DNA from 4 places in the Oceanobacillus sp. FSL W7-1304 genome. Region 3 is predicted to be linked to each of the others. Evidence: riboswitches for the same ligand, from Rfam matches in the RefSeq annotation. Region 3 holds a riboswitch; each other region holds the start of a gene.
The links. Region 3 has a riboswitch for S-adenosylmethionine ahead of NYE61_RS07320 (cyclase family protein). Riboswitches for the same ligand answer to the same signal wherever they lie in the genome.
Positions count from the first base shown of each region.

Region 1: linked by a shared signal. The riboswitch ahead of NYE61_RS03385 (carboxymuconolactone decarboxylase family protein) and the one ahead of NYE61_RS07320 (cyclase family protein) in region 3 are both predicted to bind S-adenosylmethionine.
Region 2: linked by a shared signal. The riboswitch ahead of NYE61_RS04945 (DUF2292 domain-containing protein) and the one ahead of NYE61_RS07320 (cyclase family protein) in region 3 are both predicted to bind S-adenosylmethionine.
Region 4: linked by a shared signal. The riboswitch ahead of NYE61_RS11670 (MetQ/NlpA family ABC transporter substrate-binding protein) and the one ahead of NYE61_RS07320 (cyclase family protein) in region 3 are both predicted to bind S-adenosylmethionine.

Region 1 covers NZ_CP150211.1:637,472-645,525, forward strand. Annotated here, with positions in the region: gene NYE61_RS03370 (UDP-N-acetylmuramoyl-L-alanyl-D-glutamate--2,6-diaminopimelate ligase) at 1-874, shown strand, start outside; gene NYE61_RS03375 (sodium:pantothenate symporter) at 1,109-2,605, opposite strand; gene NYE61_RS03380 (LLM class flavin-dependent oxidoreductase) at 2,710-4,077, opposite strand; gene NYE61_RS03385 (carboxymuconolactone decarboxylase family protein) at 4,146-4,811, opposite strand; SAM riboswitch class I at 4,932-5,038, opposite strand; gene sigK (RNA polymerase sporulation sigma factor SigK) at 5,534-6,238, shown strand; gene mtnN (5'-methylthioadenosine/S-adenosylhomocysteine nucleosidase) at 6,324-7,013, opposite strand; gene NYE61_RS03400 (YrrS family protein) at 7,038-7,697, opposite strand; gene NYE61_RS03405 (hypothetical protein) at 8,040-8,054, opposite strand, start outside.
Region 2 covers NZ_CP150211.1:979,034-987,087, reverse strand. Annotated here, with positions in the region: gene NYE61_RS04965 (aromatic ring-hydroxylating dioxygenase subunit alpha) at 1-764, shown strand, start outside; gene NYE61_RS04960 (aminotransferase) at 924-2,129, opposite strand; gene NYE61_RS04955 (Lrp/AsnC family transcriptional regulator) at 2,126-2,629, opposite strand; gene NYE61_RS04950 (DUF1292 domain-containing protein) at 2,928-3,194, opposite strand; SAM riboswitch class I at 3,834-3,936, shown strand; gene NYE61_RS04945 (DUF2292 domain-containing protein) at 4,035-4,199, shown strand; gene NYE61_RS04940 (LLM class flavin-dependent oxidoreductase) at 4,300-5,310, shown strand; gene NYE61_RS04935 (GNAT family N-acetyltransferase) at 5,303-5,821, shown strand; gene NYE61_RS04930 (hypothetical protein) at 5,855-5,977, shown strand; gene NYE61_RS04925 (MetQ/NlpA family ABC transporter substrate-binding protein) at 5,967-6,785, shown strand; partial or broken gene NYE61_RS04920 (methionine ABC transporter ATP-binding protein) at 6,818-7,895, shown strand; gene NYE61_RS04915 (methionine ABC transporter permease) at 7,837-8,054, shown strand, end outside.
Region 3 covers NZ_CP150211.1:1,470,004-1,478,057, reverse strand. Annotated here, with positions in the region: gene NYE61_RS07330 (5-methyltetrahydropteroyltriglutamate--homocysteine S-methyltransferase) at 1-684, opposite strand, end outside; gene NYE61_RS07325 (5-methyltetrahydropteroyltriglutamate--homocysteine S-methyltransferase) at 728-1,831, opposite strand; gene NYE61_RS07320 (cyclase family protein) at 1,853-2,605, opposite strand; SAM riboswitch class I at 2,705-2,807, opposite strand; gene NYE61_RS07315 (MBL fold metallo-hydrolase) at 2,988-3,917, shown strand; gene NYE61_RS07310 (CBS domain-containing protein) at 3,989-4,726, shown strand; gene NYE61_RS07305 (3'-5' exonuclease) at 4,689-5,366, shown strand; gene NYE61_RS07300 (acyl-CoA synthetase) at 5,536-7,140, shown strand; gene sspL (small, acid-soluble spore protein L) at 7,208-7,348, shown strand; RNA gene ssrS (6S RNA) at 7,422-7,607, shown strand; gene NYE61_RS07285 (VOC family protein) at 7,760-8,054, shown strand, end outside.
Region 4 covers NZ_CP150211.1:2,300,310-2,308,363, forward strand. Annotated here, with positions in the region: gene NYE61_RS11645 (HAD family acid phosphatase) at 1-313, shown strand, start outside; gene NYE61_RS11650 (GntR family transcriptional regulator) at 469-1,113, shown strand; gene brnQ (branched-chain amino acid transport system II carrier protein) at 1,344-2,702, opposite strand; gene NYE61_RS11660 (pyridoxal phosphate-dependent aminotransferase) at 2,982-4,151, shown strand; gene NYE61_RS11665 (PPC domain-containing DNA-binding protein) at 4,460-4,969, opposite strand; SAM riboswitch class I at 5,119-5,229, shown strand; gene NYE61_RS11670 (MetQ/NlpA family ABC transporter substrate-binding protein) at 5,320-6,141, shown strand; gene NYE61_RS11675 (ATP-binding cassette domain-containing protein) at 6,437-7,453, shown strand; gene NYE61_RS11680 (methionine ABC transporter permease) at 7,455-8,054, shown strand, end outside.

The sequences.
Region 1 (8,054 bases), 830 kb from region 3:
TTCACAGGATCATCTTGACTATCACAAGACGATGGAGCAGTATGGCTACACAAAAGGTCTCCTTTTTGCGCAGCTTGGAAATAATTTGACAGAAGAAAAAAATGTTATTCTAAATCGGGATGATCCGTGGTATGAGATATATAATGGCATGACACCATTTGAAGTAATTTCTTACGGCATTTATAACGAAGCTGACTTTCGAGCAACCAATATTATCTACTATGAGGACCATACCTGCTTTACATTAGGATCTCCAGAAGGGAATTTTCCCGTCACTACAAAATTAATTGGCGAATTTAATGTATATAATGTAGTAGCTGCAATCGCAACCGTATATAGTAAAACAATGATTTCTGTAAAAACGTTAGTCCGCTCACTCGCTAATATAGCCCACATAAATGGCAGAATGCAAAAGCTCGACCTTGAAGCACCAATATCAATTTACATTGACTACGCACATACCCCAGATGCGATAGAAAAAGTAATCGCTTCTGTCCAACCATTTAAGCAGAATCGTATTCTATTAGTGGTTGGTACCGGCGGAGATCGAGATGAATCGAAACGTCCCATTATGGCTGAGAAAGCATCTGTAGCTGATTTTGTAATTTTAACAATTAATGACTCAAGATATGAGGATTCTAATGCTATCTTAACGGATATGGAACAAGGAATGAAGCACAATAATTATATCTGCATTCCGAATCGAAAGGCTGCCATAAGCCTTGTTATCGACAAGAGTGAACCTGGAGATATTATTATCATTGCTGGTAAAGGGCTTGAGAAGTATCAAATCACAGAAGATAAGAAACACCCGCATAGTGACAAGGAAATCGCAATACGAAATTGTTCGATTAAGTATAATCTAAGTGTGTAGATCTAGAATCAGTAAGGACTAATTTACATTCAAACTGCAAACATACAACAAATTGCCTTAGGCTCTATCAAAGATCCCAGGGCAATTTGTTATTTAAAGAAAAGGTTAATCTTTTCCAAAGTACCATTTCCAAAGAGAAAAACCAACAATAGCATATATAGCAATTAGACCATATAGCCAAACTGTTAACATTTCATTAACAAACAATCGCTTCTCCCCCATTCTCTAATCCATTCACTTTGCTTCTTGTATACTTTCATATTCTTGGTCGGGTTCCTTAAAGATTTTTGACAAAATCAATATGACTGCGATTCCAATAAATGTTGCTACTGCACCGGCAGACATTGTACTGGGGATGATCCCGCCAAAATATAAGATAAGATATGATAATAATCCAATAAACATCGATCCTTCTGCTGCGCGTGGAGATACTTTCCTTTTAGCATAAACAGCATACAAGATTGGACCGAGGGTCCCCGCTGCTACACCTGAAATCCCAATCCACATGACGTCCCCCATATACCTTGGTGGGTTAAGCACAAGCAGAAATGCTGCTAATCCGACTAGTGGAACACTCCATCTGCTAATGAGAAGAGCGATTTGTTGCGCCTTTTCTTCACTCACATTTACATATCCGCGTTTCACTAGAAATTTAAGAAAAATATCATTAGCAAATACGGTTGAAATCGATACAAATAACCCATCAGTCGTTGACATAGCTGCAGCAAGTATAACTACACCAAATATCGCAACAAAAATTGCTGGGAATGCCCATGCGATATACTCCATAAGGGCTAAGTCAGTTGTTTCTGTTCCACTACCAATAGCTACTCTGCTATACAATCCACCAAACAGTACTAACACACATAGGGAAGCTGTTATAACATAAACTAAAATCATTTTTCCTAAATCACTTTCTCTTTTCAAACCCAATACCTTATTAAATAAATGGGGTGCCGAGGCAAAAGCCCACTGGATTGTTATGGCACCTATTACCGGTCCGATTGAATAAAAATGTAGTGATTCCGGATTAAAAACCTTAACAAGGTTACCATCCTGCGCAGCTAAATTATCAACAATACCTGCAAAAGTTGAGGTGACTCCCCCATCCCAAAATATAACAATCCCTGAAATAAATACTGCTAATCCAGCAATAGCCATCATAATTACCTGTACAGCATCTGTATAGATATCCGCAAGTGCGCCACCTGCAAACACATATAACACCACAATAGCCGTAATAAGAATCAAACCTGTTGAATAATTCATACCAAGCAGATACTCAAATATCCTTGCACCAGCTACAAATTGCGCAGCTATGTAAAAAATATTAAAAAGTAAAATTAACCCTGTTCCCACTCGCAAAATATCACTATTATAAAAATCGCCAAGCCAGTCTGGTAATGATAGTGATTTTTGTTTGGTATTCAACTTTCTTACCTTTTTTGCAACCATTAGCATTCCTATTGGGCCGCCACCTATCATTGCTAAGAAAAGCCATAAGTTAGATAGACCCCAGTCATAAGACCATCCTGGATATCCTAGAAAGGTTGCAGCGCTCAAATAGGTTGCAGCAAAAGATAGGCCTAAGATGACTGGTCCTAACGTTGTTCCTCCAGTTGCAAAATCACGGACATTTTTCGTTTTTCTGGCGCCAATATAACCAAGAAAAAGCATAACCACAAGAAAGAGTGAAAAACCTATCCATGTATATAATGTGGTAGCTTGCATGCACTGACCCCTTTCTCTGAATTATCAGCTAATTAATCGTAGTAAAAACACTATGTGCTTGGTTTTTGAATGTAAGTATAAGAATTTAAAAATACCATCACACCTTATACATGTAATTTCAATTTTCTTGCCGGATGATTGTTGGGCAAATATGGACTTTTGGTTTCAAAAAGATTTTCTCTTAATGTATTACCTTCGTAATCTGTTCTATATATTCCTCGCCTTTGTAATTCAGGTACAACATGGTCAACAAATTCCCGAAAAGTTTCTAATGAATACGATTGTGCAATATTAAAACCATCTACGTTAGCCTCAACAGCCCATTTCTGTAATTTATTTGCTATTTGTTCTGGTGTGCCAATAAATTTTGCCGTGCCATTGCCTAGACCATGATTTTGAAGTGCCTCACGAAGTGTCCACCTTTTTTGGGGATCCTTTGTATACATGTCTAAATTCCCCTGTACTGCTTCTGTTTCCATATCATCTAAATACTGATCCGGATTATATTTAGATAGATCGATACCTGTATGCCCAGAAAGCAATGCAGCTGTCCCCTCATAACTAACAAGGCTTTTTAATTTCTCGTATTTAGCAAATGCTTCTTCCTCTGTAGAACCAATAATGGGAAGAACCATTGGAAAAATACGAATATCCGTTGCATTTCTTCCCTGCTCTACTGCACGTTTTCGAATATCTGCAGCGTAATTTTTCATTGCTTCCAGTGAATGTCCCTTTGTGAAAACTGCTTCAGCGTGTTTGGCTGCAAAATCTCTTCCTCTCGAAGAAGCACCAGCTTGAAAAAGTACTGGAGTCCGTTGTGGTGATGGCTCCGTCAAATGTGGACCAGGTACATGATAAAATTCACCTGTGTGATCGATCGTATGTACTTTTTTAGGATCTGCAAAGGTATCCGTCTCCTTGTCATAAACAACCGCTTCGTCTTCCCAGCTGTGTTCCCATAACTTGTAAACGACTTCAAGAAATTCATCAGCACGGTCATAGCGTAAATTTTTAGGCAATCTACCTGACAGGCCCAGATTAATTGCCTCACTCTCTAAATACGATGTGACTACATTCCAAGCAATTCTTCCTTCTGTCAAATGGTCCAGTGTTGAAAGCTGGCGTGCAAGTGCGTATGGCTGGGCATAGGTTGCTGAAATCGTTGGAGCGAATCCGATGTGCTTTGTGACCGCTGCCATAGCTGCAATTGGCATTAATGGATCATGTGCCGGCAATTGCACAGCATGCTTAATTGCAGCATCATGATTACTACCATAAACAGAATACGTGCCTAGCACATCGGCAATAAATACGGCATCAAATTTTCCTCGCTCTAACACTTGCGCTGTTTCTGTCCAATAATGAATTCGATTATGAAAAGCCCCCTTATCTTTTTCATGTTTCCATAACCCCATGGAATGAGGCGATGGTGAATTTTGTACAAAGCCGTTCAGATGAATTTGTTTTTCCAACTGGAACACTCCTCCTATAAATTTGCTTAGATATGGCTTTACTGCTCGCACGATTATCAGAAACAATACTACTCGTCAAAAGCGTTTAAGGCATTTACACTATGTGCGATTGCCGATCCAGCTTTCAGTGCTACAGCAACAAAAATTGCTTCAGAAATCTCTGCTAAGTTTGCTCCTGTATTTTTTGCATTTTTCGTATGCAAATTAATACAATACGCACAACCTGTTGTATGTGCACAAGCAACTGCAATTAACTCTTTTTCTTTTTCACTTAAGTTTTCTGCTTTTATGGAATGGTGATCAAAATTTAAAAATGCCTTAAAGGTTTCATCGTTCAACTTAGAAAATTCCTTTATTCGGTTGAAATACGATGCTTTATACAATTCCTCGTCACTATTTCCATCGTAAGCATTTAGTGCATTTACTCCATGTGCCGCAGCTGATCCCGCCTTTAATGCTGTTGCAACGAAAATCGCCTCTGCCACCTCTTCCTTACTTGCTTTCTGCTTTTTGACATTTTTCACATGTAAATCAATACAATACGGACATCCAGTAATGTGTGCCACAGCAACTGCAATTAATTCCTTTAACTTTACGGATAATTCCCCTTCAGCCAATGCTCGATTATTAAAAGCAAAAAATGACTCGAAGGCATCTGGTGCATATTTCTTTAGTTCCTGAAGCCTTCCAAAATAATCCTTTCTGTACAAGCTATCTGTTTTTGTTACACCCATTTTCTTCGCTCCCTTTTCAAATTTACCTATTCATCGCAATATAATCTTTCCCATGATATTACTTGGTTTTTAATCAAATGAAAAAACCTCTTCTGATGAGGAAGAGGTTCTAAATCACTCATCTCATCTTTCAAGCATTTGCTTGCTGGAATTAGCACCTTGTTACATCATTGTAACGGTTGCCGCAGGATCGTAGGACCAGTTCCTCCCCTGACTCTTGATAAGAAAAATCATATTCAATTAATAGGAATTGTTCACATCATACACCTGGTAACGAATCATGTCAACTCTGTTTTTTGAATTTAATACAAAAGTTAGATATTTAGTGCAAGATGACGTTCATTTGACCTATATGAAACTATTTATTGTAACGTGCTCATTCCAAAGTTATATCGTCAAAATCTATTGCTTTGCTAGCTCCTGTGCTACTCCAATAATCCAATCCTCTTGACCACCTACTGCACCCATTTATTGGATGCGATGAACGTTTTTTTAATCTTATCGCTAGTATGTAATATAGGTACGAGTTACAAACCAACCTTTATCTTTTCACAAAGTATTTGATGAATAAGTCCGTTATCAAATCAACTAAAACCTTAAAAAGCCTGTTTCCATAACAAATTTTCGTGGACAGACACGAATCCTCTCTTTAAGTCATAAAGATGTTATATAGGCAAAAGCCCAATCTTGAAGCAGACTGTTCACTTAGGAGGTGATTGCGTTTGTCCGGGATTTTATCTGTGCTTGCTCTTCTAATTAAGGAAGCCCTCTTTTTTGTTTCTTATGTAAAAAACCATGCATTCCCGCAACCATTACCCTCTGATGAAGAAGCGAAATACATCGAGGAAATGCAAAATGGAAGTGAAACAGCCAGAAACAAACTTATTGAACATAATTTAAGACTCGTTGCTCACATTGTAAAAAAGTTTGAGAATACTGGTGAGGATATGGAGGATTTAATTTCAATTGGAACCATTGGTCTTATAAAAGGGGTCGAAAGCTTCTCAACAGATAAGGGAACAAAATTGGCAACATATGCTGCTCGTTGTATAGAAAACGAAATATTGATGCACCTTCGCGCATTAAAAAAGGTGAAAAAAGACGTTTCCTTGCACGATCCAATTGGTCAAGACAAAGAAGGCAATGAAATCAGTCTAATTGATATTCTTGAGGCAGAGAATGATAATGTAATTGAATACATCCAATTGAATATGGAGATCGCCAAAATGCAAAAGTATTTTTCTGTTCTCGATAAACGAGAGCGAGAGGTAATTGTTTATCGCTATGGATTAAATGACTATAACGAAATGACACAGCGAGAAATCGCAAAAAAGCTAAACATATCACGAAGCTATGTCTCACGAATTGAAAAAAGAGCGCTCATGAAAGTGTTTCATGAGTACTATCGAAAAGAGCGCAATAATTAATTTGGAAGGCTTCCAAATTATAAAAAAGCCCAGAAACATGAATTTATCATTGTCTCTGGGCTTTTGCTTTTTATTTAATTCTCGTTTATAAACTCTTAACTACAGCGATAATGAGCTGGGCTGCATTTTTAGCCGCTGTTTCAAGAAATTGATCAAACGAGATGGACGATTTTTTTCCGGCAATATCAGATAATGCACGAATAATAACAAATGGCTTGTTATACTGATGGCAAACCTGTGCAACAGCTGCTGCTTCCATCTCTGAAGCAAGCATCGTCGGAAATTTTTCATGAACAAATGCAACACGCTCGGGATCTTCCATAAACGAATCACCAGTTGCAATAATTCCCTGTTCACAATTTATATCCATATTTTTTACTGCAGCTACTGCTTTTTCAACTAACGTTTTATCTGCCTCGTACATTGGAGGTAGTCCAGGCACCTGTCCATAGCTATAATTAAAGGAAGTTACATCAACATCATGATGTACAACCTCAGTAGAAATGACGATATCTCCCACTTCCAGATTGCTAGCAAAACCGCCAGCAGATCCTGTATTAATAACATGTGTTGGTGCAAAACGTTCATGCATGATGGTAGTAGCCATTGCCGCATTCACTTTCCCAATCCCTGACTTTAACAGAACTACAGATTTATCCTGTAATTTCCCTTGAACAAATAAGCAATTTGCTACTGTTTGTTCTTGTTTTTCTGTCATCTGGTCTAATAATAGTGCAACCTCTTCATCCATTGCACCAATAATTCCGATTGTCATACTATATCCTCCATCAATCTACTTCTATTTTTTATCATTTTCAATTAGAATTTCAACCTTCGTAGGCTGCCATCCTTCATTATCAACCCACGATAGAAATACTCGAAATACTTCCGTTTCTGCTGTGTCAGATACAGTAGCAATTACCTTTTGATCGCCACCATTTTCAATCCACCATTCAATCATATCATCTCCGGTTAAACCAGTAGCTTGTGTAATTGCTCTTCGCATTTCGATTCGATCTTGTGAGCCTTCATCAAATGTTGTTGTATGTGGACCTTCTTGTTCAGTTCCAACAGGTGACCAATCTCCAGTATATGCTTCTGCAACATTATCATCTGAAGGTTCAGCGGTCTCTGTTTCAATTTCCTCATCAGCATTATTTTCTTCATTTTCATTTTCAGCTTCCTCGTCTGAAGCTAAATCATTTTCGCTTTCTTCCTGTTCAGGATTATTACCCTCAGCGTCCTCCTCATCCTCTTCCGTAATTAGAAAATCTGAGGATTCATTTTCATTTTTTCCTGTTTGCTCTTCAGTTTCATCATCGCCACCGCCAAATAACCACATACCAAGCAATATGATGATGAGAAGTGCACCAGCGATAAGGAAAATGGAAATTAATTTTGTGTTTTTTCTGCGTTTTTCAAATTTGTTTAAACGTGAATGTTTGTCTGATTCACTCATTTCATTTCCCCCTTCCTAAAGTTCATGTTCAAAATAAAGAATAACATAAGTTTATTACATCTGTTACGGGAAAATCAACCGAACTCCCAATGACATACTGATAGTTTATTGAATATCATCTATCTCTATTATAGTATCATACCATATATAATATGCTGATTCATATACATCAATCACTTTTTGCTTTTACGGTTCTTATGTCGATAAAAACCCTTTTGATAAACACTTCTTTTGTATATCGGACCGATAATGATAGGTATACAGAAAGCAACCTCTCCAGCATTATCTGCGTGAAAAACAGTGGTTCTTTGCGAAAAAGAGCATATGTTATATATTATTCATTTAATCAGATCCATA
Region 2 (8,054 bases), 490 kb from region 3:
CGGCATTGCCATGTGAAAGACCTATTCCGAAGAAAGCGAGAGCAACGGTTTACCATGCGCAGGAATCTTTCGGTTTGATTTGGGTTAATTTGGGTGATGACCCAGATCCAATGATTGCTTATCCGGAATATGATAAAGCGGGATATCGTACTGCTATTTGCGGTCCATATGATGTAAAAGCAAATGCACCAAGAATTATCGAAAATTTCCTGGATGTGTCGCATCTTATGTTTGTGCATGAAGGTATGCTTGGAGATGAAGACCATGCTGAGATTGTTGATTACGATGTGAATTTTATCGATAATCGTTTTATTACAAGTAAGATACCTGTGTATCAACCGAATCCAGATGGACGTTCAAAAGGCGGCTACGCAGATTACGTTTATGAAATTCTTAATCCAACGACAGCACGATTTACAAAAACAACGGAGGGTTCAGACGAAGCATTGACGATACTCGCAACTGTAAACCAAGAAGATAACGAACAAACGAAGGTGTTTATGCTATTAACGAGAAATTATGATCTTGAACAGTCTGATGATTCGTTTATTGAATTCCAGGATACGATTTTCTATCAAGATTTAGATATTGTGGAGAGTCAAAAACCAGAACTGCTTCCTTTAGACTTGCAAATAGAAATGCACCTTAAATCAGACGCGTTGACCATTGCATATCGCAGATGGTTGGATGAACTAGGAGTGGAAACTGGAACATTAGCGATTGATGAATCGAAACGAAGTAAACGGAAGAAAGTATTGAACTAGAGACTATAGCCTCGAAAAAATAAAATGTCTTGCAGAAATGACAATCTGTAAGGCGTTTTTTATTGTATATGGAGTTCTATGTAGATCTTATTGTAAATTAAATGAAACAAATAAAGCAATGTGCTACTACGATGACCAAGTAGGCACATTGCTTTATTCTTATCGTACTTTCTCTAAAACCTTTTCTTCTTTTAATTCTAATGATTGAATAAATCGTCCAATTCGTTTCATTGCAGTCTCGAGCTGTTCAATGGAAGCTGCATAGGAACATCGAATATAGCCTTCTCCAGATGCTCCGAAGGCATTCCCTGGTACAACGGCAACCTTTTCTTCTTGCAGAAGACGAGCGGCAAATTCTTCGGATGTGAGTCCTGTTTTCTGAATAGAAGGGAAAACATAGAATGCCCCGCCTGGTGTATGACAATCCAATCCTATCGTGCGCAGCGATTGGACCATGAAATTTCTTCGTCTCCAGTAATTTTGCCTCATTTTTTCAACTTGATCTGCACTATTACGTAAGGCCTCGAGTGCTCCAAGCTGAAGCATCGTTGGTGCACACATTGTCGTGAATTGGTAAATTTTCACCATTACTTGTATAAATTCACGGGGTGCAGCGAGAAAACCTAAACGCCAGCCAGTCATTGCAAATCCCTTTGAAAATCCATTAACGACGATTGTACGATCATACATGCCAGGAATTGCAGCAAAGCTAGTGAATTCCTCATCATATGACAACTCTGCATAAATCTCATCGGTAACGACAAGCAGGTCATGTTTTTCCACAACCTGGGCAATTTCTGTTAGCTCTGCTCTATTTAAACAGGAGCCTGTTGGGTTACTAGGGGAGCATAATAAAATTGCTTTTGTTCGATCTGTTATGGCTGCCTCCAGCTGCTCTGGCGTTACTTTAAAGTCGTTGTCTGCATATGTTGCAATGCGGACTGGAATCCCACCAGCCAATGTTACAAGCGCTGTATAAGAAACAAAGGCAGGCTCGATAATAAGTACCTCATCTCCTGGATTCAAAATCGCTCGGAATGCTAAATCCAAGGACTGACTTGCGCCTACGGTGACGATGACCTGGTCCTCTGGTTGATAGCTAAGTTTAAAATTTCTTTTCAAATAATTAGATATTTCTTGACGTAATTCTAATAACCCGGCATTTGCTGTATACGATGTGTGACCGTCTTTTAGTGCTTCAATTGTTGCCTCGCGAATATTCCACGGTGTAACAAAGTCTGGTTCTCCAACACCAAGTGAAATGACATCCTCCATACTTGCTGCTAAGTCAAAGAATTTTCGTATTCCAGATGGTTCTAATCCTTTTGCTGTAGTTGATAAGTAGTTTTGAAAGTCTATACTCATGGGGTAATCACCATTCTCCGATCTTTATCATCATTTCCTTCAATAATTACGCCATCATGCTTATATTTCTTTAGCATAAAGTGGCTTGTAGTGGATACGACATTATCAATTGTAGCTAATTTATTGGATACAAAAGCTGCAATTTCATTCATTGTTTTACCTTCGACGGTTACAGATAAATCATAGGTACCTGACATAAGGTACAGTGATTGAACCTCTGGGTAGCGGTAAATCTGTTCAGCTACCTCATTAAAGCCAACACCACGTTCTGGTGTTACTTTAACATCAATCATTGCTACAATTGTTTCTTTTCCCTCTATTTTATTCCAATCAATAAGTGTTGGGTAGCTAACAATAATTTTTTCATCTTCTAGTTTTCGGATGGTCATTTGTGCTTGTTCTTCACTTATTCCAAGCTGCAATGCAATGGATTCTGTTGATACATTATGGTTTTCTTCAAGTATCGATAAAATATTTAATTCCTCTTTTGTTAGTTTCATTCCAATCCGCCTTCCATTGCTGTTAATTTGTAACATTAATTAAACGAAGCAATGATGAAATTATATCATTTTTAAACTGTAATCAAAACTAAAATTTAAGGTTTTTTGATTCTATATAGAAAAACGCGTACTTCCAAATCCCTCTATCAGTTTAGAATTATTCGTACTATAATTATTCTAATCTGTAGGTTATAAAATGATGTCAGTAATATGGAAACGACTGTTTAATAGGATATAGAGTTCTAAGCCTTGAAAAAAAGCGATAATCCCTCTATATAAGAGATTATCGCTCCTTTTGTTAATCTTCTTCTAGGATTTGATCAAATGCCTCGGATACTTTATCGAACTCTTCATCACTTTCAATTGCAGATAATTCACCATCATCATCGATTTTGAGAAAGAAGATATCAATGTCCTCATCACTATCCTCTTGCAAATCTTCTAAAAAGCTGACTGCGACGTAATCTATATTTTCCAATGTAACCTTGGCAAGTACTTCTACTTCCTGATCAACATCTGTTTCATCACTAATTGTAAAAACTTCACCAACTTCAATTTTATCCATACATTACCCTCCGTTTCCTCATCTAGAATGAATTTGTAATAGCTTTCTTAAGTTTTACTTCATGTATGGAAATAATGCAAATTTAAGCAACGATCTTCTCGAAAGGTAGTAAAGAACGGATGGATGAATCATATATGATCGGAAAGTAATGTTAGAAATCTCCGCTTTCGCTATACAAGGTGAGGGTGAGATATAGAGAGTTGACTTTGTTACATGGTAGTGATGCGGTATTAAATGAAACCCCGCCTGCGAGTGATTGAAAATCTTTATGCAATTTGTTTTCACGGTGGACGAGTGAGTTTATCAATCCTTCATGGCAAAAATACAGCTTGCTTGGCCAGCAGCTAGATTTTCTCCTACCATGGAGATAAGGTGCGGAGAATGTTACCGAATAAGTTGGCTTTTTTAATGGGTCTGTTCAATGGAATCCTGTCTCAATGGTCTATTAAATTAATATACAAGCATTCACATCGGAATTTATGGTGAATTTGTTATTTGCTCTTGACAGGCGATTCCATGAGTGCTAATATTTAAAATATTAGAATTGGATTGACTTTATCGAAGGATGTAGGTGAGTCCTTTGAGTTTAATACGTACAACACATTGCAACTATTCTTCTTAAAAACTAAATCATTTATTTTCTTATCCAGAGAGGTGGAGGGACTGGCCCTTTGAAACCTCGGCAACAGACTATTCAGTACTGTGCCAATTCCAGCAAGCCTATGTGCTTGGCAGATAAGAAGAGCCATGTTTATACATGACAAAACCTCTTCTTATTTGCGTAGAAGAGGTTTTTTAATTTTTCTATTGTATAATCATTCCGTTAAAGGGGGAGATCCTGTGGCAAGTGTGGATGACAAGAAAATTACAGACATCATATCTGAATTAAAAAAACTTAAATTTGGATCTTTAATCATAACCGTTCATGATGATGAAGTTACACAAATTGAAACGACCGAGAAAAAACGTTACCAAGCACAAGAAAAAAAACAACGAACTAAATAAGGAATGCCGATTAGACAACTAAAGGCAGCCTTCTATTCCGACCGGAATGGAAAGCTGCCTTTTGCAATTAAATAGGTGTAAAAAAATTGGAGGAAAATGAATGACATATAAACTAGGAATTCTTGATCAAAGTCCAGTTTTCAAAGGAAAGACAGCTGCTGATGCACTTCAACACACCATTCAATTGGCGATAAAAGCGGAAGAATGGGGTTACGCTCGCTTCTGGGTGTCTGAGCATCACCATATGGAACAGGTAGCTGGTTCATCACCCGAAGTATTAATGTCACACTTGTTAGCACGAACAAATTCAATAAAAATAGGATCGGGGGGAGTTATGTTACAACATTATAGTCCGTATAAGGTTGCAGAGAATTTTCATGTCTTAGCGACGCTTGCCCCTGGAAGGGTAGATCTGGGTATTGGGAAAGCACCTGGTGGATTTCCATTATCAACGAGAGCATTACAAAATGGAAAAAGAAATGATGGAAAAGATTTTAATGAGCGTTTAAATTTTTTGAAAAGATTAGTAGACGATTCCGTTGAGCATGATCACCCACTGTCAGGCATCCAAGCTTTACCAAGGCCAGATAAGAAACCTGAAATTTATTTGCTCGGCGGAAGTGCAAATAGTGCTAAGATCGCCGCGGATTTAAGGATTAATTTTGTTTTTGCAAAATTTTTAAATAGCGATGAAAAGAAGCTTAAAGAAGCTGCTCAAACTTTTAAACGGAATTTTAATGAAGGGGAATTTATTGTAGCTTTGGCCGCACTTGCAGCACCAACCCAAGAAGAAGCAGAAAAGTTAGTAGAAGATCATAAATTATTCACACTTCACCTTCATGATGGGCGGACATTAACCGTCCAATCGAAAGAGCAAGTACAGGCATTTAAAAAACAAGCAGGAGGACCATTTGAAATAGAAGAAAAAGCAGCGGATATAATTGCTGGAACGCAAGAATATGTAAGCGAAGAATTAACAAGGCTTCATCATGCATACCAGGTAGATGAATTTATTTTGCATACGCCAATTCGAAAAAAAACAGAGCGTTTTCGTTCTTTCCAATTAATGCGTCCACTTGAAAAGGTATGTATAGGGGGTAGCAATGCGTAAATTAATGAGCAATCCAATCATTGTCAATGAATTGGTTAGAGAGGATATTGAAATAGTTCGTCGCGTTTTGATCGATAGCTATCAACAGTACGAGGCTTATTTCACCCCACAAGGGTGGAAGGACTATTCAGAACGGATTGTCTCATCTATTGATAATCCAAATGTAGATAAAATTCTTGTAGCTAAAATTAATCAGGATATCCTAGGCAGCTTGCAGCTATTTCGTTCTGCGGAAAAAGCATATGAAAAACCAGAACTTCAAATTCAAGCACCTATCATTAGATTACTCGGAGTTCACCCTAGTGCAAGAGGTCGTGGTGTTGCCCAAGCGCTATTAAAAGCCGTCATCAATGATGCTCAAGCTCTTGGAGAGTCCAACGTATATTTGCATACGACCGACTTCATGGCAAGTGCTATACAAATTTATGAAAAGCTGGGATTCGAACGGGATGAGTCAAAGGATTTTTCCAGAAGAAATATTCTATCGAAATGTTACAGGTTAGATATTTAGAGGAGTACATTAGCATGTCTCGATCAGAGTTGAATGAACGCTAAATTTAATAATGGAGTTAATCAAGATGAGAAAGCAAGCTTAAACAAGGTTCCTGCAGTGAAACAGGTTGAAAAATACAATTTGAAAAATAGGAGTGCAGAAAATGAAAATTAGAAGGGTTTTTCTTTTAACGATTATAACGGTGGGATTGTTTGTGACAGCAGGTTGCGGAAATGAAACGGGGACAGCTTCCGAAAATGAGCAAGTGACATTGAAAGTTGGTGCTGCTTCTGTACCACATGCGGAAATTTTGGAGTTTATTGCACCAGATTTGGAAGCGGATGGTGTGAAACTAGAAATAGTGAATACAACAGACGGTATTCAAACAAATCAACAGACAGCAGATGGGGATTTAGATGCAAACTTCTTTCAGCATACGCCGTATTTAGACCAAGTCAACAAGGACAGTGGATTAGATTTAGTAGTGGTGGAAGGGATTCACATTGAACCATTTGGGGTGTATTCGAAAAAGATCAATTCAATCGACGACTTATCTGATGGAGCACAAATAGCAATTCCGAATAATCCTTCCAATTTCTCAAGAACACTCATACTCTTTGAAGAAAATGGAATTATTGAACTGGATGATGAAAAATCAGGTGATTATTTACTGGAAGACATTACTGAGAATAATAAAAACTTAGAATTCGTTCCGGTTGACCCACCACTCTTAGTTCATTCACTTGATGATGTAGATGCTTCTGCAATTAATACAAACTATGCGTTAGAAGCTAATCTTAAACCGCTAGAAGATTCATTAATTATTGAAGGCGTTGATTCACCATATGTCAATGTTTTAGTGTCTCGTACTGACAACAAGGATACGGAATTGATCCAAAAGCTTGCTGAAGCATTAACAACGGAAAAGGTTAGGGAGTTTATACTGGAAGAATACGAAGGTGCAGTCGTTCCTGCATTTTGATGAAATGTACTACGTGAATAGGAGGGTGTATATTGATAGAATTTAACCAGGTTTCAAAAGTATTTGATAGTGGAGGAAAGAAAGTTGAGGCATTAAGTGATGTTCAATTGACTGTTGAAAAAGGTGATATATTTGGAGTTATCGGCTTCAGTGGAGCTGGGAAAAGTACGCTGATTCGCACCGTTAATTTGTTAGAATATCCCACATCGGGCGAGGTTATTGTCGAAGGAAGAAATCTGGCAAAACTGTCTGAAAATGAAATACGACAAGCTAAGAAAGATATTGGTATGATATTCCAACATTTTAATCTTCTAAACTCCAAAACGGTTTTCGATAATGTGGCTATGCCATTATTTCTAAGTGGATATAATAAGAAAGCAGTAAAAGAGCAAGTATATGAAATCCTTCGTTTTGTTGGATTAGAGGAGAAGGCGAACAATTATCCCGATCAGTTATCTGGTGGCCAAAAGCAACGTGTTGGAATTGCTCGAGCACTAGTAACGAATCCTTCCATATTATTATGCGATGAAGCTACATCGGCACTAGATCCGGAAACGACAACATCCATCTTAAATTTATTAAAACGGATAAACGAGGAATACAAGATTACGATATTAATAATCACCCATGAAATGGAAGTCATAAAACAAATTTGTAATCGGGTTGCGGTAATGGAAGATGGCCATGTAATTGAAACGGGAAATGTGTTTGATATTTTTGCTCAACCAAAAACTGATACGACACGAAACTTTGTCAGATCAGTTGTTCAAGGAAGTACCGGAAAGTGTGTATCGACTATTAAAAGATAATAATGATGACAGTCGTATCTTCAAAATTGAATTTTTTGGAACGGACTCCGGGCAACCAATCGTTTCGAAAACAGCGAAAATATATAATGTGGAAATTAACGTTCTGTTTGGAAATATTACGGAGTTGCAAGGTATTCCTTTCGGTAATTTAATTGTTGAGTTAATTGGTGATGACTATGAAATTAAACGGGGAATAGCATTTATCATTAGTCAAAATATTGAAGTAAAGGAGGTTTTGGAAGATGGAAGTAAGTACAGAGTTGATCGTGAATGCTTTGTGGGAAACGCTTTACATGGTTAGTGTTTCACTCTTTTTTGGAGGGATTATCGGAATTTTCTTAGGGATTTTATTAGTTGTAACTAGAAAAGGACATATCCTGGAAAATCGTTTTATTTTTTCAATCGTGAATCCAATTGTTAATATCTTTAGGTCGATTCCATTTATTATTCTTCTCGTAGC
Region 3 (8,054 bases):
TTCGAGTACACCATTTACAATACGAACTGCTAAATCGATTAATTGCTCTCTTGAATAGCCGCCAGTATCGATTAATTTAAAGTCAGAAGATGAAAGTCCAGCAATGTACACATCGTCTAGTTGTAAGTAACGCACACCAGCATCATAGAATGCTTTTACAGCATCTCGGTATGCTTGTGTAATATCGTTGGCATATTCCTCAATATCTGGATAAATTTCTGGGTTTCGTATCCCAACTTCAAATAGCTGGTTTGGACTTGGAATCGTTTGTTTCGGAACCGCACGGTCACCAACAATTTCCTTAAATTCAATAAAGTCCTTAATAAACGGATGATCGGCATTAAAGGAAATTTTCCCGGTGTTACGCACATGATATCGGTCTGTTTCTACGCCATCGAATTGATAGCCTTTTTCGGTGTTGTAGCCTTCAATCCCATTTAAATGCTCAAGAAAATCAAGATGCCACCAGCTGCGACGGAATTCACCGTCGGTTACTGCTTCTAATCCGACTTCAATCTGTTTATCAACAATACGTTTGATTTCCTTTGTTTCGACTTCACGTAATTCTGCTGCAGTGATTTTGCCTGTTTTAAAATCTTCTCTTGCCTGATGTAGGTTCTCTGGACGTAATAAACTTCCTACGTGATCTGCTTTGAATGGCGCTTTTACTAGCGTTTGTGTCATGATCTATTCCTTCTTTCTTTTATTTTAATAGTAGGTAGGAAAATTATCCCCAAATCTCTTTTGAAATGTCTACGATAAATTTCAGTTTATTCCATTGTTCTTCCTCTGTTAGCTTGTTACCATGATGGGTTGACGCGAATCCACACTGCGGACTTAAAGCTATTTGCTCCAACGGTACATAGTTAGCAGCTTCCTGAATGCGTGCTTTCAATGCCTCTTTATCTTCAAGCTCACCAAATTTAGATGTTACAGCGCCAATGACTACTTGTGCACCGCCCTCTGGGATATACTTCAATGGCTCAAAGGTTCCAGAACGGTCATCATCATATTCTAAGAAAAAGCCATCTACTTTTTCTTTTGCGAATAATGTTGGCGCAATTTTTGCGTAGCTTCCTTCAAACGCCCAGGTAGATTGATAGTTTCCGCGACATAGATGTGTTGTTACAACTAAATCCTCTGGTTTATCTTCTAGCACTCCATTAGCAACACGAAGCGCTAAATCGATTAAATATTCTCTTGTTAATTTACTATCATTAAATGGAATCGTATCAGAGCTCAATCCTGCAATATAGACATCATCTAATTGCAGGTAACGACAGCCAGCATCGTAAAATGCTTTTATCGCATCACGGTAAGCGACGATAATATCATGTGCATATTCCTCAATGTCTGGATAGACATCTGCATTCCGAATCCCAGCATTGAATAACTGATTTGGACTTGGAATCGTTTGTTTTGCGACAGCCCTGTCACCAACAATTTCTTTAAACTCAATAAAATCTTTGATGAATGGATGGTCTGGGTTAAATGCTATTTTTCCAACATTGCGCACGTCGTATTTTTCCGTTTCCACGTCCACAAATTTAAATCCATGATCTGGTACATAGCCTTCAATACCAATAAAATGCTCTAAGAAATCTGTATGCCAAAATCTTCTGCGAAACTCCCCATCGGTTACAGCCTGAAGGCCAACTTCAATTTGTTTATCAACCACTCGCTTAATTTCCTCTGTCTCAATCGTACGAAGCTCACTTGCCGGAATAGCTCCTTCTTTAAAATCCTTTCTCGCTTTATGAACCCTTTCCGGTCGTAATAAACTTCCTACGTGATCTGCTTTAAATGGTGCTTTAATTAATGTTTTCGTCATGAAAATCCCTCCATATTTTTATTAAGGTAATATTGCAAAAGATCTTACTGGGAATCCAGTTGCTTTTTCTGGTTTGGCAACGATATTAAAGATATAAGCACCTTTTGTTGGTACTTTATCTAAATTGGTTAGAAGCTCGATTTGGTATGTATCTTGCTCCAGCACATAATACTCGCCAATGAGTGAGCCATTCTTTCGGACATCGATGGAGGAATCTGTATCAAATGTTTCATGACCGACAGCATTTACGTTTCTTTCTTCAAATAAAAATCGCAATGCGTCAATTCCCCATCCAGGCAAGTGACTATTACCAGCTTCGTCCTTATTTTCAAAAGCAGTTTTATCTGGCCAACGTTTACTCCAGTCGGTTCGTAACGCTACAAATGTACCTGCTTCAATCTCACCATTTATTGCTTCAAATGCTAGAATATCTTCTTTCGATAAGGTGAAGTCATTATTTTCTAAAGCTTCCTTTGACTTATCGATCACCACAAGCGGTAAAACAAGTTCCTTTAATTCAAGCTCTTCAAGATAACGTTGATCCTGTACAAAATGAATTGGTGCATCAATGTGTGTGCCGTATTGTCCAGGAAAGGTAAATCGTTGTGCGAAAAAGCCATCATCATGTGTGAAAAGTGTTTTGAATTCGGCATCGTCAAATGCTGCGAAATGTGGTGAGTTTGGCCCGAATGCGTGCGTGAGGTCTACCCAATTTTTCTTTTTCAGTAATGCAATTGCCTGTTGCAATTCTGTTCCTGCTTGAACCGTTGCCATTTAATCCCCTCCAGTAGTTTTTTAAAACTTCTTTAAAGAAAAGAAAAAACCTCTTCTTAAAAATAAGAAGAGGTTAGGCACCGTATCGTCTAATATCTCTTCTTATCTTCAAGCAATCATTGCTTCTGGAATTGGCACAGTACTTAAAAAGTCTGTTGCCGAGGTATCATAGGGCCAGTCCCTCCACCTCTCTGGATAAGAAAGTTTTTTGTATGAAATTAATAATTAGAATACTCCATACGATTCTGAATGTCAACCATTAAAATTAAGAATATTACATGTAGCGTGAAAAAAATTGCAAAAGTTAGAGATTCTTGCAATCTAACTGATCAACGCTAAAATTAATAGTATAGAAAGAGCTTTGTACAATGGGGATGATATTTTGTTAGTTAATGTAAGTGAGGGTATAGAAAAGCTAGTCGTTCGTTTTCCAGGAGGAATGCAAGAGGTAAATAGCTATCTTGTCAAAGGAGAGAATGGCTATACCGTTATTGATACAGGGATTTATTCAGAGGAAGCAATTGCGACTTGGGAAGCGCTATTTGATACTGGTGTTGAAGTGAAAAAGGTTGTTTTAACACATACACATCAGGACCATATTGGTCTAGCGAGATGGTTTCAGGAGAAAAAGGGAGTTCCCGTTTACACATCGAAACTCGGGTATAAGGAAATGCTGAAACATCGTGATAAGAAGAGAATTAAAGAAAATCTTGCTGATTTGCTTCATATGCATGGTGGGCCGAATTTGCCTGGCAGAATAGGTAATGATTCCTTTATCTATGAATTTGAACCAGATGGATTCTTTGATGAAACTGATACCATCCTGTTAGGGAATCAGTGTTTTGAGGTTGTTTGGACACCGGGTCATGCTCCGGATCACTATTGCTTTTATCAAAAAGACAGGAAGCTAATGCTAATTGGCGACCATATTTTAAATAAGATTTCTCCTGTAATCGGTTTGTGGACAGGGGAGGAATTCAATCCATTAAACGATTATTTTGCATCCGTTGAGCGGATGCAGCATTATCCGACAGCATTAGCCTTACCAGGGCATGGTGAGAATATCCATCGCTTGAGTGAACGTGTACAAACATTGATTCAAGGACATGAGCGTCGGTTAAATGAGGTTGAAAGCATTGTGAAAGCAGAGACTTTGACAGCAGCCGAAGTGTGTGAAAAAATTTATGGCAGCCTAAAATTTAGTCACTTTGTTAGCCCATTTATGGCGACTTTAACAAGACTAATATACTTAGAGTCTATGGATAAGATACACCGATTTTATGATAATGAGAAAGTTTATTTTCAGCATTAACCAGTCGTAATATTTGAGTGTACGAAATCACTGGTATGTAGAAGAGAGAAAAAGAATAAGGAGGGCGGAAAGTGAATCGTGTTAACAATCCGATACTAAAACAAAATGAAACTGTCGTGCATCGAAACTCAGATCGTTTTTTGACGGCGTTCAATCGAATCGAAAAGGGCTTAAAAGCTTTGCTTATTAAGAAAGAAATGGGGTTTTCAAGAGCTGTTAAAGTCCTGGGTAAATCAAATGCGTTGATAAAACAGTTTCAAGATGACCTGCTTGAATTTGCTGAGTTACGAAATGCTATTGTACATAACAAGACGGATCTCATGTATACTATTGCAGAGCCACATGATTCCGTTGTAGAACGGATAGAAGCAATTGAAATTGAACTTTTAAAGCCTAGAAAAGTAGACCCGCTTTTTATTCGTAAGGTCGTATGCTTTCAAGAAACCGAGCCATTATCGAATGTACTAGAAGTCGTTAATAAGCAAGGGATTACGAAGTTTCCAGTATACAGTGGTAATGTGTTTCAGGGGTTAATTACGCATAAAGGAATTAAAAAATGGTTTTCGAAAGGTATCGAAAATCGATTAACCTCTCTATTAGATGCAAGATTAGTAGAGGTCTTGGAATGTGAAAAAAGGGATAACTTTAGATTCATATCAAAGGAGACATCTGTATATGAAGCAAAGGAAATTTTTAAGGAGCAAATTGGAAAAGGCAATCGATTGGAAGCATTATTGATTACAAAGGAAGGAAGCTCCAGTGGAGGACTAGTTGGGATTGTTACCAATTGGGATATTATGGAGATTTGAGTATGCAATACGAAAGGGGACAGCTATGGAGTTTGTAGCAATAGACTTTGAAACTGCTAATGAAAAACGTTTTAGTCCTTGTGCGGTTGGTTTAGTAGTAGCCAATGAGCATGGCATAATAGATGAATTCTACAGCCTTATCAATCCATTAATGGAATTTAAATCATTCAATACGTATATTCATGGGATTACTGAGCATGATGTTGCTGATGCTCCTACATTTGCAGAGGTTTGGCCGACATTGCGGAATTACTTAAACGACCACCTAACAATCGCACATAATGCAAGCTTTGATATGAGTGTGATTCGCAATACACTTGATTATTACAAGCTCTCATATCCTGACATGGACTACCTTTGTACCGTAAATATCGCTAAAAAGCTTTGGCCGGAATTGGAGAACCATAAATTAAACACACTTGCGAACTATCATAACCTTCAGTTTGAACATCACCACGCACTAGAAGACGCTAGAGTCGCTGCGCAAGTGATGATTCAAGCATTACGGGATACCAAAACAAACTCTCTTGACCGTTTTTTAGAAAAGTGCAGCATGACAAATGGAAAAATTTATGACCGTGGCTATTATCCGCCAAAAATGAAACGTGTAAAAGGAAGTACAAGACTATATTTAAAGTAAATTAAAAATGCTAGAATATCTGCAATGATTGTTCTAGCATTTTTTTATGCTTACGAATAAATATACTTGAATGAGTACTGCAACTTGCTATCTTTAATTAACTGAATTAAAATAATAGATAGAATATTCAACAGGCTTGCCATCATGATACCATTGAGGGAGTGGTAGGATGAATACCAATACAAATGTACAAACTGATTTGGATAAATTGCTGCAAAGAGCAAGAAGAAACACATTAGGAGATTTATTAGCTCGTACGAGAGAAAGAACCCCGACTAAATTTGCATTCGCTTATCAAAACAAACGGTTAACCTATGAAGAGCTTGATAACATTGTTAATCAGACAGCACATGCATTTTTAGCAGATGGCATGAAAAAGGGAGATATGATTACGGTCATGTCTAAAAACAGCCTTGATTTTGTTGTAGTAAATTATGCGCTTGCACGAATTGGAGCGGTTATGATTCCAATCAACTATATGCTTAATCGGGAAGATGTGCAGTATATTGTAGAGCATGCTGATGTTAATGGTTTTATTGCTTCAGAGGAATACGCAGGCTTACTCGATCAATCTGTTGGCAAACAGAATATTAAATACCGTTATCTGATGGATATAACCCTTCCTTATAATGATGAAAATAAAGGATGGAAGCCATTATCCCAAGCACAAGAAGGGATGTCCACTCAATTAATGGATGCAGATATTCTTGATGATGATCTCGTGCAAGTTTTATATACAAGTGGAACGGAATCAAGGCCTAAAGGAGTCATGCTTACACATAAAAGCCTTATTAGTGAATACCTCAGCAGTATTGTAGATGGTAAAATGGGGACGGAAGATATCGCAATCCATGCATTGCCGTTATATCATAGTGCACAACTGCATGTTTTTTTGGGGCCGAGCGTTTACCTAGGATCTAGTGGGATTATTCTAGGATCAGCAAGCCCGGAATTAATTTTAAGGACAATTGAGGAAGAAAAAGCAACACAGCTATTTTGTCCCCCAACTGTATGGATTGGATTATTACGCCATCCAGATTTTGATACGCGTGATTTAAGCTCCCTTGAAAAGTGCTATTACGGTGCAGCCATAATGCCAATGGAAATTTTAAAGGAGCTCTCGGTACGTTTACCAAGCGCAAAGTTTTGGAACTTTTATGGTCAGACAGAAGTTGCGCCGCTTGCCACCGCACTTCAACCAGAAGATCAGTTACGGAAGTTGGGTTCAGCAGGCAAAGCGACATTAAATGTCCAGACGAAAATTGTAGATGAAGCAGATAAGGAGGTACCGCGCGGCGAGGTGGGAGAAATTGTCCACCGTACACCGCATGCCATGAAAGGTTATCTACACGAACCAGAAAAAACGGCAGAGGCATTTCGAAACGGCTGGTTTCATAGTGGTGATCTAGGTGTAATGGATGAGGAAGGCTATATTACAATTGTAGATCGCAAAAAAGACATGATAAATACTGGTGGAGTGAATGTTTCTTCCAGAGAAATTGAGGAAATCATTTATCAGTTAGAAGGGGTTTCAGAGGTCGCTGTAATTAGTATACCGGACGCTTATTGGATTGAAGCGGTGACAGCGATTGTTGTTCCAAAAGAAGGAGCAGAAGTAACAAAAGAAAGGGTAATTCAATTTTGTACAGACAAATTGGCGAAATACAAAGTTCCGAAGTATGTTGAGATTACGGACGAACTACCGAAAAATCCTAGTGGGAAAGTGCTGAAGCGTTCCTTGAGAGATAAATATGAAGGATTGGCAGCACAATAAAGGATTAGCCAAATTGTTCGTATACAATGAAACGAATTTGAAACACTAAATCTTGGAGGTGTTTCAAATGGCAAATAAAAATGAAAATTGGAGTAAGAAACGCGTTAATTCAAGTTTGAATCCACAAGGATATTCAGAAGACATAGCTGATCAGGAGCCGAAATCACAGCTGGAGCAGCGTGCAAAGAAGAAAAATACAAAGATATAAGTTAATTTACAACTTGCATAAAATGGTAAGTTCTTACCATTGAATTTTTTCGTGAGAAGATGTAATATATAAATACAAGCTACAATGTTCGTATTTAATTAAGTTTTAACCTCTAATGAATGTATAGGGAGTTTTACATCGAAATTGGAATGTCGCGCCGCCAAAGAAGCGGAAGACAGGAAGGTTTCTGCGAACACCCACTTTGCGAAGTGGTGGTTTAAAACTTTTTATTACAAAATACGGCAATTGTGGCCTGTATACATAGAATATTATAGACCGACTTCCGCAATGGTAGTCGGTCTTTTGGTTGTGTGATAAGGTTAGCTTTAACAAATTGATTAAAAATCGGTATTATTCTAAGCTGATAAAAAAGGATAAGATAGAATTACTAATAAACCGAGGTGAAAACCGATGACTTTTCATTATGAAACGATTGATCATGTTCAATTAGCTGCACCTCCTGGCAGCGAAGAAGAAGCACGTATCTTTTATGTGAAAATATTAGGTTTTAGAGAGGTAGAAAAACCGGAATTGTTGAAAGCGAATGGTGGGGTTTGGTTTCAGGCTGGGACGATAAATATCCATATTGGTATTGAAAAGCCATTTGTTCCTGCGCAGAAGGCACATCCAGCAATCTTAGTCAAAAATATTGAAAAACTAAAAGAATATTTAAATGAAAATCAAGTGGATTTCATAGTTGATTATA
Region 4 (8,054 bases), 830 kb from region 3:
CGAGGTTTACTATATTACCGCTAGACCAAAGGAACATGGCGAACGAACGAAAGCCTGGATGCAACAGCAAGGCTTCCCTGTTGATGATAGTCGATTTTTCTATGGTATGCAAGATGAAGAAAAGCTGGATATCATCAACCAGCTTGAACTAGATTATTATATAGATGATAAACCAGTCGTACTTGAAACATTGCGAAACAGCACTACCAAGGTCTATGTAAAAGACCAAAGCTATAACCGCCACTTGCAAGATATTCCAAGGGTAGTTGCTTGGACAACTTTCGTAAAGAGCATACTGAATAAAAATAAGTGAGCAGGCTGCATTAAATTGTCTGCTCACTTATTTATAGTTATGGCGGTAGATTCAGATTTTTTCTCCTGCGATATATTGCATATTCCAAAATGAGGAATTTTCATGTATACTATTGATTAAAGCTTTTAAATTTCTTCTGGAGGGTGTGAACTGCATTGCCAATACCAACGAATCACTTAAAACCTGTTCGCTTATCTGCAAAGAAAAACGCATTCAACCAGCTTCAACAGTGGATTATTGACGGAACCTTACTTCCAGGTGAAAAATTAAATGACACGGAGCTTGCTAAAGCGTTAGGTGTCAGTAGGACGCCAATTCGCGAATCCTTGCAATTGCTGGAATTCCAAGGCTTTGTAAAAATGTATCCTGGTAAGGCAACACAGGTTACAGAGATAGAAAAGGAGTCCATTAATGACATTCTTCCACCTCTAGCTGCATTACAGGCATTATCTGCAGAGTTAGCTGTTACAAATTTGACTCAGGAAACGTTGGAATTACTTAAAAAGACAAATCAGCAATTTTCCGACGCGATTCAGTCAGAAAATTACTATTCTGCCTTGAAGGTTGACGAGCAATTTCACAAAATTATTGTTGATACAGCAGGAAATACATATATACAAGCAATACTTGATTCCTTACAAGCACATGTACGAAGGCTCTTTTTCCATAATTCCATTGTACTGACTAACAATTCGATTGATGACCACTGGAAAATTATTGAGTTAATGGAAAAGAGAGATACCGAAACTCTCTCTGCTGTCATGAATGAAAATTGGCTTCGTACACTGGATGCTTTTTAATTATACCAAACGATTTCAATCTGGCTTCATCGATACTCACAGCTATGGTGATTCGCTTTTGGTTTAATAATCAGACTCAATTGTAATACAAATTCGCACTTGATTCGGAGCATTCATTTACTTCAGGTGTGCACTTCTTTCTACTGCCTGCTCTGGCCATCTGTCCAAAACCAGCTCTACATACAAAAACCCGAATCCCATTTTAGGGGATTCGGGTTTTCATTTCATTATTAGACTTCCTGTGTTGATCCTACATTAACTACTTTAGCAATAATACCTGTAATAATAATAACAATCGCTGCGGGGAGCAACCAGCCCAGCCCTTGATTATAGAATGGCAGAACTGATTCATAAAAGTTTAATACCGGGTTCATCCAGCTGAAATTATCTATTCCTAGCGAATCACAAAGTGCCACTAAACCATCAAATATACTAATTAAGAATGTAACTGCAATCGTTGCTACATAAACCATACGAGCATGGTTAAATAGTGGAGATACAAATGTCAAAAGCATTAATACAATTGCCAATGGATATAGGAACATTAAAACCGGAATCGAGAAGGTAATAATATTCGCGAGCCCAAAGTTTGCAACAACAAATGTTAACACACTAAAGAAAACAACCAATACCTTATAGCTAAGCTTTGGAAATAATGTATTAAAATACTCTGCATTGGCTGTTATCAACCCGATTGCTGTTGTTAAACAAGCAAGGATGATCATGATTGCAAGCATAATAGATCCAAACGTTCCAAAATAATGTGATGCAGCACCACTCAATACTGGACCACCAGTATCAAATAAACCTAGTGTTTCTGTACTCGTAGCTCCTAGTATTGCAATTCCTACATAAATAATCCCAAGTAGCGTAATTGCAATAACCCCTGTTCTTGCTGTCGCAGAAAGAATTCCACTTTTTGAGGTAATACCCAATGCACGAATTGCGTTAATTACGATTATCCCGAACACAAGTGACGCTAAAGCATCCATTGTATTATAGCCTTCCAGGAAACCTGTCACAAATGCACCACCTTGATAGGCTTCTTGCGGGTTCTGCATCGCACCCATTGGATTGAATATAGCAACCAACAACAGAATAACAAGCAATACAACTAATGCTGGAGCCAATATTTTCCCTACATTGTTGACTATTTTCCCTGGATATAATGAGAATAAAAGTGCTACCGCGAAGAATAGAATCGTGAAAACAAGTAAACCTGTCTGTTGTGCACCTTCGCTAATAAATGGCGCGATTCCAACCTCATATGCCACCGTCCCTGTTCTTGGAGCTGCAAAGAATGGGCCAATCGTTAAATAGAGCAATGCCGTGAAGAAAATACCATACACAGGGTGAACTCTGCTAGATAATTCTTGAAGGTTCCTACTACCTGAAAAGCCCATTGCCAGAATCCCAAGTAACGGCAATCCAACACCTGTTACTAAGAATCCAATAATTGCTGGCCAAATGTTTGACCCTGCATATTGTCCTAACTGTGCTGGGAAAATTAAATTACCAGCCCCAAAAAATAATGCAAACAGCATAAAACCGATTGCTAGATATGATGAAAAGGTTATTTTATTATTCATCGAATGTTCCCCCTCGTCGCTAATTAAGCTCGTCTATTTAATTAAAATTTTTCGACAATTTACTCGAGCCATGTTCTATTGATTGATGTTGATAATCATACTATTTTCCTAACAAAAATGCAATATATTACAGAATATTTTTTGATATTTTTCAAAATATCCAAACAGATTAGCCACTATAGTTTTTTATACGACAATTTTTCATTGCTAGACAGAACCATTAAAAGATTATAGAATTTACTCAACAATTCATCTTATTAGTAAAGAAGGTCATATCAAATGGAATTTTCGAATCGTTTAAAAGGGTTGCCTGCGCAATTTTTTGCAACACTCGTTCAAAAAGTTACAGCAGCATATGCAGAAGGTCGCGATGTTATTAATCTAGGACAGGGAAATCCCGATCAACCAACCCCTGCTCACATCGTTAAAGCATTGCAACAATCTGCCCAAGAGCCGATTACACATAAATATTCCCCATTCCGCGGAACAACCGAATTAAAACAGGCAGCAGCTGATTTCTATAAAAAAGAATACAACGTTGACTTGGATCCGGAAACAGAGGTTGCTATTTTATTTGGAACAAAAATTGGATTAGTAGAATTACCGCTTGCTTTAATGAATGACGGTGAATTGCTTTTGCTGCCTGACCCTGGCTATCCAGATTATCTATCAGGCGTCGGATTGGCAAATGTGCGTCATGAAACAATGCCATTACTACGAGAGAATAATTTTTTACCAGATTATGATAGTCTTAGTTCTAGCCATTTAGATAAAGCAAAACTTCTTTATTTAAATTATCCAAATAACCCTACAGGTGCAACTGCTTCGAAAGCCTTTTTTGAAAAAACGGTGAAGCTGGGCGAAGAGCACTCCATTGGAATCGTACATGATTTTGCTTATGGAGCAATTGGTTTTGACGGGAATAAACCAATTAGCTTTTTGGAGGCAGAAGGTGCAAAGGATGTTGGAATTGAACTTTATACGCTTTCGAAAACGTATAATATGGCCGGCTGGCGTGTCGGATTTGCAGTAGGCAACAAGGAAATGATAGAGGCAATTAATCTATTACAGGATCATTTATTTGTTAGTATTTTCCCAGCTGTCCAGCATGCTGCAGCTGTCGCGTTATCAGATGACCAAGCATGTGTTGAAGCGTTAGTTGCACTTTACGAAGGTCGCAGAAATACATTAATAGCTGAATGTCAACGAATCGGCTGGGAAGTCGAGGCTCCAAAAGGATCCTTCTTTGCCTGGCTGCCAGTTCCGGATGGTTTTACAAGTGAAACATTCGCTGATTTTCTGCTAGAAAAAGCAGATGTGGCAGTAGCTGCCGGAAATGGCTTCGGATCATTTGGTGAGGGGTATATCCGAATTGGCTTGCTCGTTGAAGAGCAGCGTATCAAGGAAGCTATTCAGCGTATTGAAAAACTTAATATTTTCCCTAAATAACCAACTCATAAAAGGTGATCGTAAAGTTATAGCTCGATTAAGATCCCCTTTTATGGTTCATTCTTGTTCGGCCACTGAGGCTGGGACAAAAGTATTTTTATGAAATAAAAACCGAACATGATTGGTGCAAATAACTCGCTCCGGAAATATAATTCGCGCATCCAGTGGTGGCTGGTGACCCCCCCCTGCGCTATCGCACTACGGTGTCTCACCTATGCCTTACCTCCCGCTGGAGTCTACGTATAATTCCTGCGCTAAGCTTATGCATCGTTCGTCTTTAACATTAAACACTTCTGTATGTCCCAGCCTCAATTTTTCGATAGGTTATACGTCACGTTCTTTCCATGCTCTACAGGATAAAACTGATTCCCGCCTGTCTCTTCATCGTACTTTCGGTTGAAGCTCATCCCTTCAATAGCCGTAAGTACAAGGTCTACTGTAATAACGGGGTTTTCCCCTTTTACAAGATGACCGCCGAAAACATTTCCTTCTTGATCACACATCGTACCGTGAAAGTGAATATCATAGTCACCATCACGCTGACATACAACCCCAGTCCCTTGTAAAAACTCAATTGGTCCTTGTCTTACCTGCAAATCTCCATAGCCAGCACCAACTTTTGATTCACTATTTGCTATTAAATATAAATAACCGGCTTTCTTAAAGCTGCCAAAACAGCTGCTGATTACAGCTGATTCAATATCATTTTCTTGACATAGCCGCTCAATTCCGGTTAGAAGATCCGTTTCTGCTAATAACCTAGCCGCAAGAACTGTTCCTGCTTTCCCTTTTGCAAAATGTGCACGACACAATGACACAATTCATCTCTCCCACTCCCGAAACTGAAAATTCTAATTATCTCAATAATAAGGGGAGTCCCAAAAGAAATGCAAGAATAAATAAAATAAGTATTGACTGAATTAGAATTATACGTTAATTTAAATAAATAGAATTGAATAGACTACATCTCTTATCAAGAGTAGCTGAGGGACTGGCCCGATGAAGCTCGGCAACCTTTTATGTTACAGCATAGAAAGGTGCTAAATCCTGCAAAACATAACGTTTTGAAAGATGAGAGAGGACCTCTGTATATATACAAGCCTCTCTTTCTTTTAAAGAGAGGCTATTTAATTATCAGCAAGTTTACTATATTACAGGGGGTAACAAAATGAAAAAATTTGGAATTGTGTTATCAATTATTTTATTAGCTGGAGTACTAGCTGCTTGTGGTAATGACGCCTCTGGCAGCACCGACGCACTAAATGAGGATAAAATAGTGGTTGGTGTTACTGCTGGTCCGCATGAACAAATTGTAGAAGCTGCTGCTGATGTTGCTGCTGAAAACGGACTTGAGGTGGAACTAAAAGTATTCTCTGACTATGTCCTACCGAATACCGCATTATCTGAAGGCGACTTAGATGTGAACAGTTATCAGCATGAGCCATTCTTAGATCAATTTAATGAGGATCATGGGACAAGTTTAGTGCCGGTTGGTAAAACTATTTTAAACCCAATGGGTGTTTACTCTGAAACATATGAGAGCATCGATGATATTCCGAATGGTGCAACATTTGGCCTTCCAAATGACCCAACAAACGGTGGTCGTGCACTATTTATTTTGGAAGAAGCCGGGATTATTACGTTGGAAGAAGACAAGAAAGAGACAGCTTCCATTCATGATGTTGTAGATAATCCGAAAAACCTGGAATTCATTGAATTAGATGCAGCACAAATTCCAAATCAACTTAGCGAAGTCGATGCAGCTGCAATTAATACGAATTTCGCTTTAGGAGCAGGTATTAGTCCAAAAGAAGATTCAATTCTATTAGAATCCACCAATTCTCCATATATAAACTATATCGTTGTACGTGCTGAAAATGAAAATGACCCAGTCGTTAAAAAATTCGTTGAAGCATATCAATCTGATGAAGTGAAAGCATTTATTGAAGAAGAATTTCAAGGCTCTGTAATTCCAAGCTGGGATGAATAAGTAAATAAAAGCGGAAGCGCCCGGTTATCAACATACCGACTGTGCCCCGAACTTTGGGATGGTTCTGCCTGTCGAACATTCTTACGGAGGAGATTCACTCCAAAGTATAAGATGATCTATGACTTTCTCTTCTACGGGCGGAAGTCAAGTTCATCTAAAAGGAAACATGCCCCTTTAGGCGTATGCCGATGTTAGGCGTAGAAATAATTCAGCCAAATTTTATACTTCAGTATTTTAACAAAAGAATGTTGCGACTACTGGAGCAGCATTCTTTTTCGAAAGGAATGTAGGTTAGATGATCAAATTAGAAAACATCACGAAAGTTTTCCCATCTAAAAATGGGGACGTAACAGCTGTAAATAATGTTAACCTTCATGTTAAAAAAGGAGAAATCCACGGCGTAATTGGTTATAGTGGTGCGGGGAAAAGTACATTAATTAGGCTTGTCAATTTACTTGAAAAGCCTACGAACGGAAGTGTCTCAATCAACGGAACCGAATTGACCTCCCTGCCACCAGAAAAACTGCGAAAGACGCGGCAGAAGGTTGGAATGATTTTTCAGCACTTCAATCTATTAAAAACTGCAACAGTTTATGACAATATCGCAACTCCATTAAAACTTCTTGGCTATGATAAACAGGAAGTGAAGAAGCGTGTTGAAAAATACTTGAAGATTGTTGATTTAGCAGAAAAGCAAAACAGCTATCCTTCTCAACTATCTGGTGGGCAAAAGCAACGGGTCGCTATTGCTAGAGCATTATCACAAGAACCAGAAATACTTCTCAGTGATGAAGCAACAAGCGCTCTTGACCCAGAAACAACAAACTCGATTCTCGACTTACTTCTAAAAATTAATGAAGATCTCGGAATAACGATTTTACTTATTACCCATGAAATGAATGTTATCCAAAAAATATGCGATTATGTGTACGTGCTTGAAAAAGGTGAAGTCATCGAACAGAGCTCAAGCATAGAACTGTTCACCAACCCACGTAAGCATACGACGAAGAAATTCTTAGATACCATTTCCCAACGTAAATTATCAGCATCACTTATTTCTCAATTGAAGCTGAATGGCACTGTTACAAGACTTACATTTATCGGTGAAAACACAGGACAGCCTCTACTTTCACAGGTAAGTCAAAAATTTAATGTGGAACCAAATATTCTAACGGCAAACATTATGGAACTAAAGAATGGCATCGTTGGAAACTTAGTCATTCACCTTGTTGGTGAACCAGAACAAATCAATGCATCCTTGCAATTCCTAAACGAACAAGGTGTCGCAACAGAAGAAGTGGAGGGAGAATAACATGGAAGCATTCATCCAAGAATGGCTGCCAATTATCGGGCAGTCTGTCATTGAGACTTTCCAGATGGTCATTATTTCATTGTTTTTTGCAATATTAATTGGAGTTCCATTAGGAATTCTCGTAGTCCTTACACGCCCTGGTCAAGCATTAGCAAATAGATTTATCTATCAGCTGCTCAACTTATTCATAAATGTTGTTCGTTCGATCCCATTTATTATTCTATTGTTCTTTATTTTACCATTCACAAAATTCCTAGTAGGAACAACGATTGGTGTACAAGGGGTAATTGTTCCGCTTGTTATCTACACAGCACCATATATAGCAAGGTTATTAGAAACATCCTTGTTGGAAGTAGATAACGGTATAATCGAAGCATACAAAGCGATGGGTATTAAAACAAGGCAAATTATTTGGAATGTGATGCTCCGTGAAGCACGCCCTTCCATTATTTTAGGATTAACAATTGCAACCGTCAGCCTAATCGGGGCTACTGCAATGGCTGGTCTTGTTGGTGCAGGTGGACTTGGGGATCTGGCATATCGATTCGGCCATTTACGATATGAAGTTGATGTTATGTATGCGACTGTCTTTATTCTTATT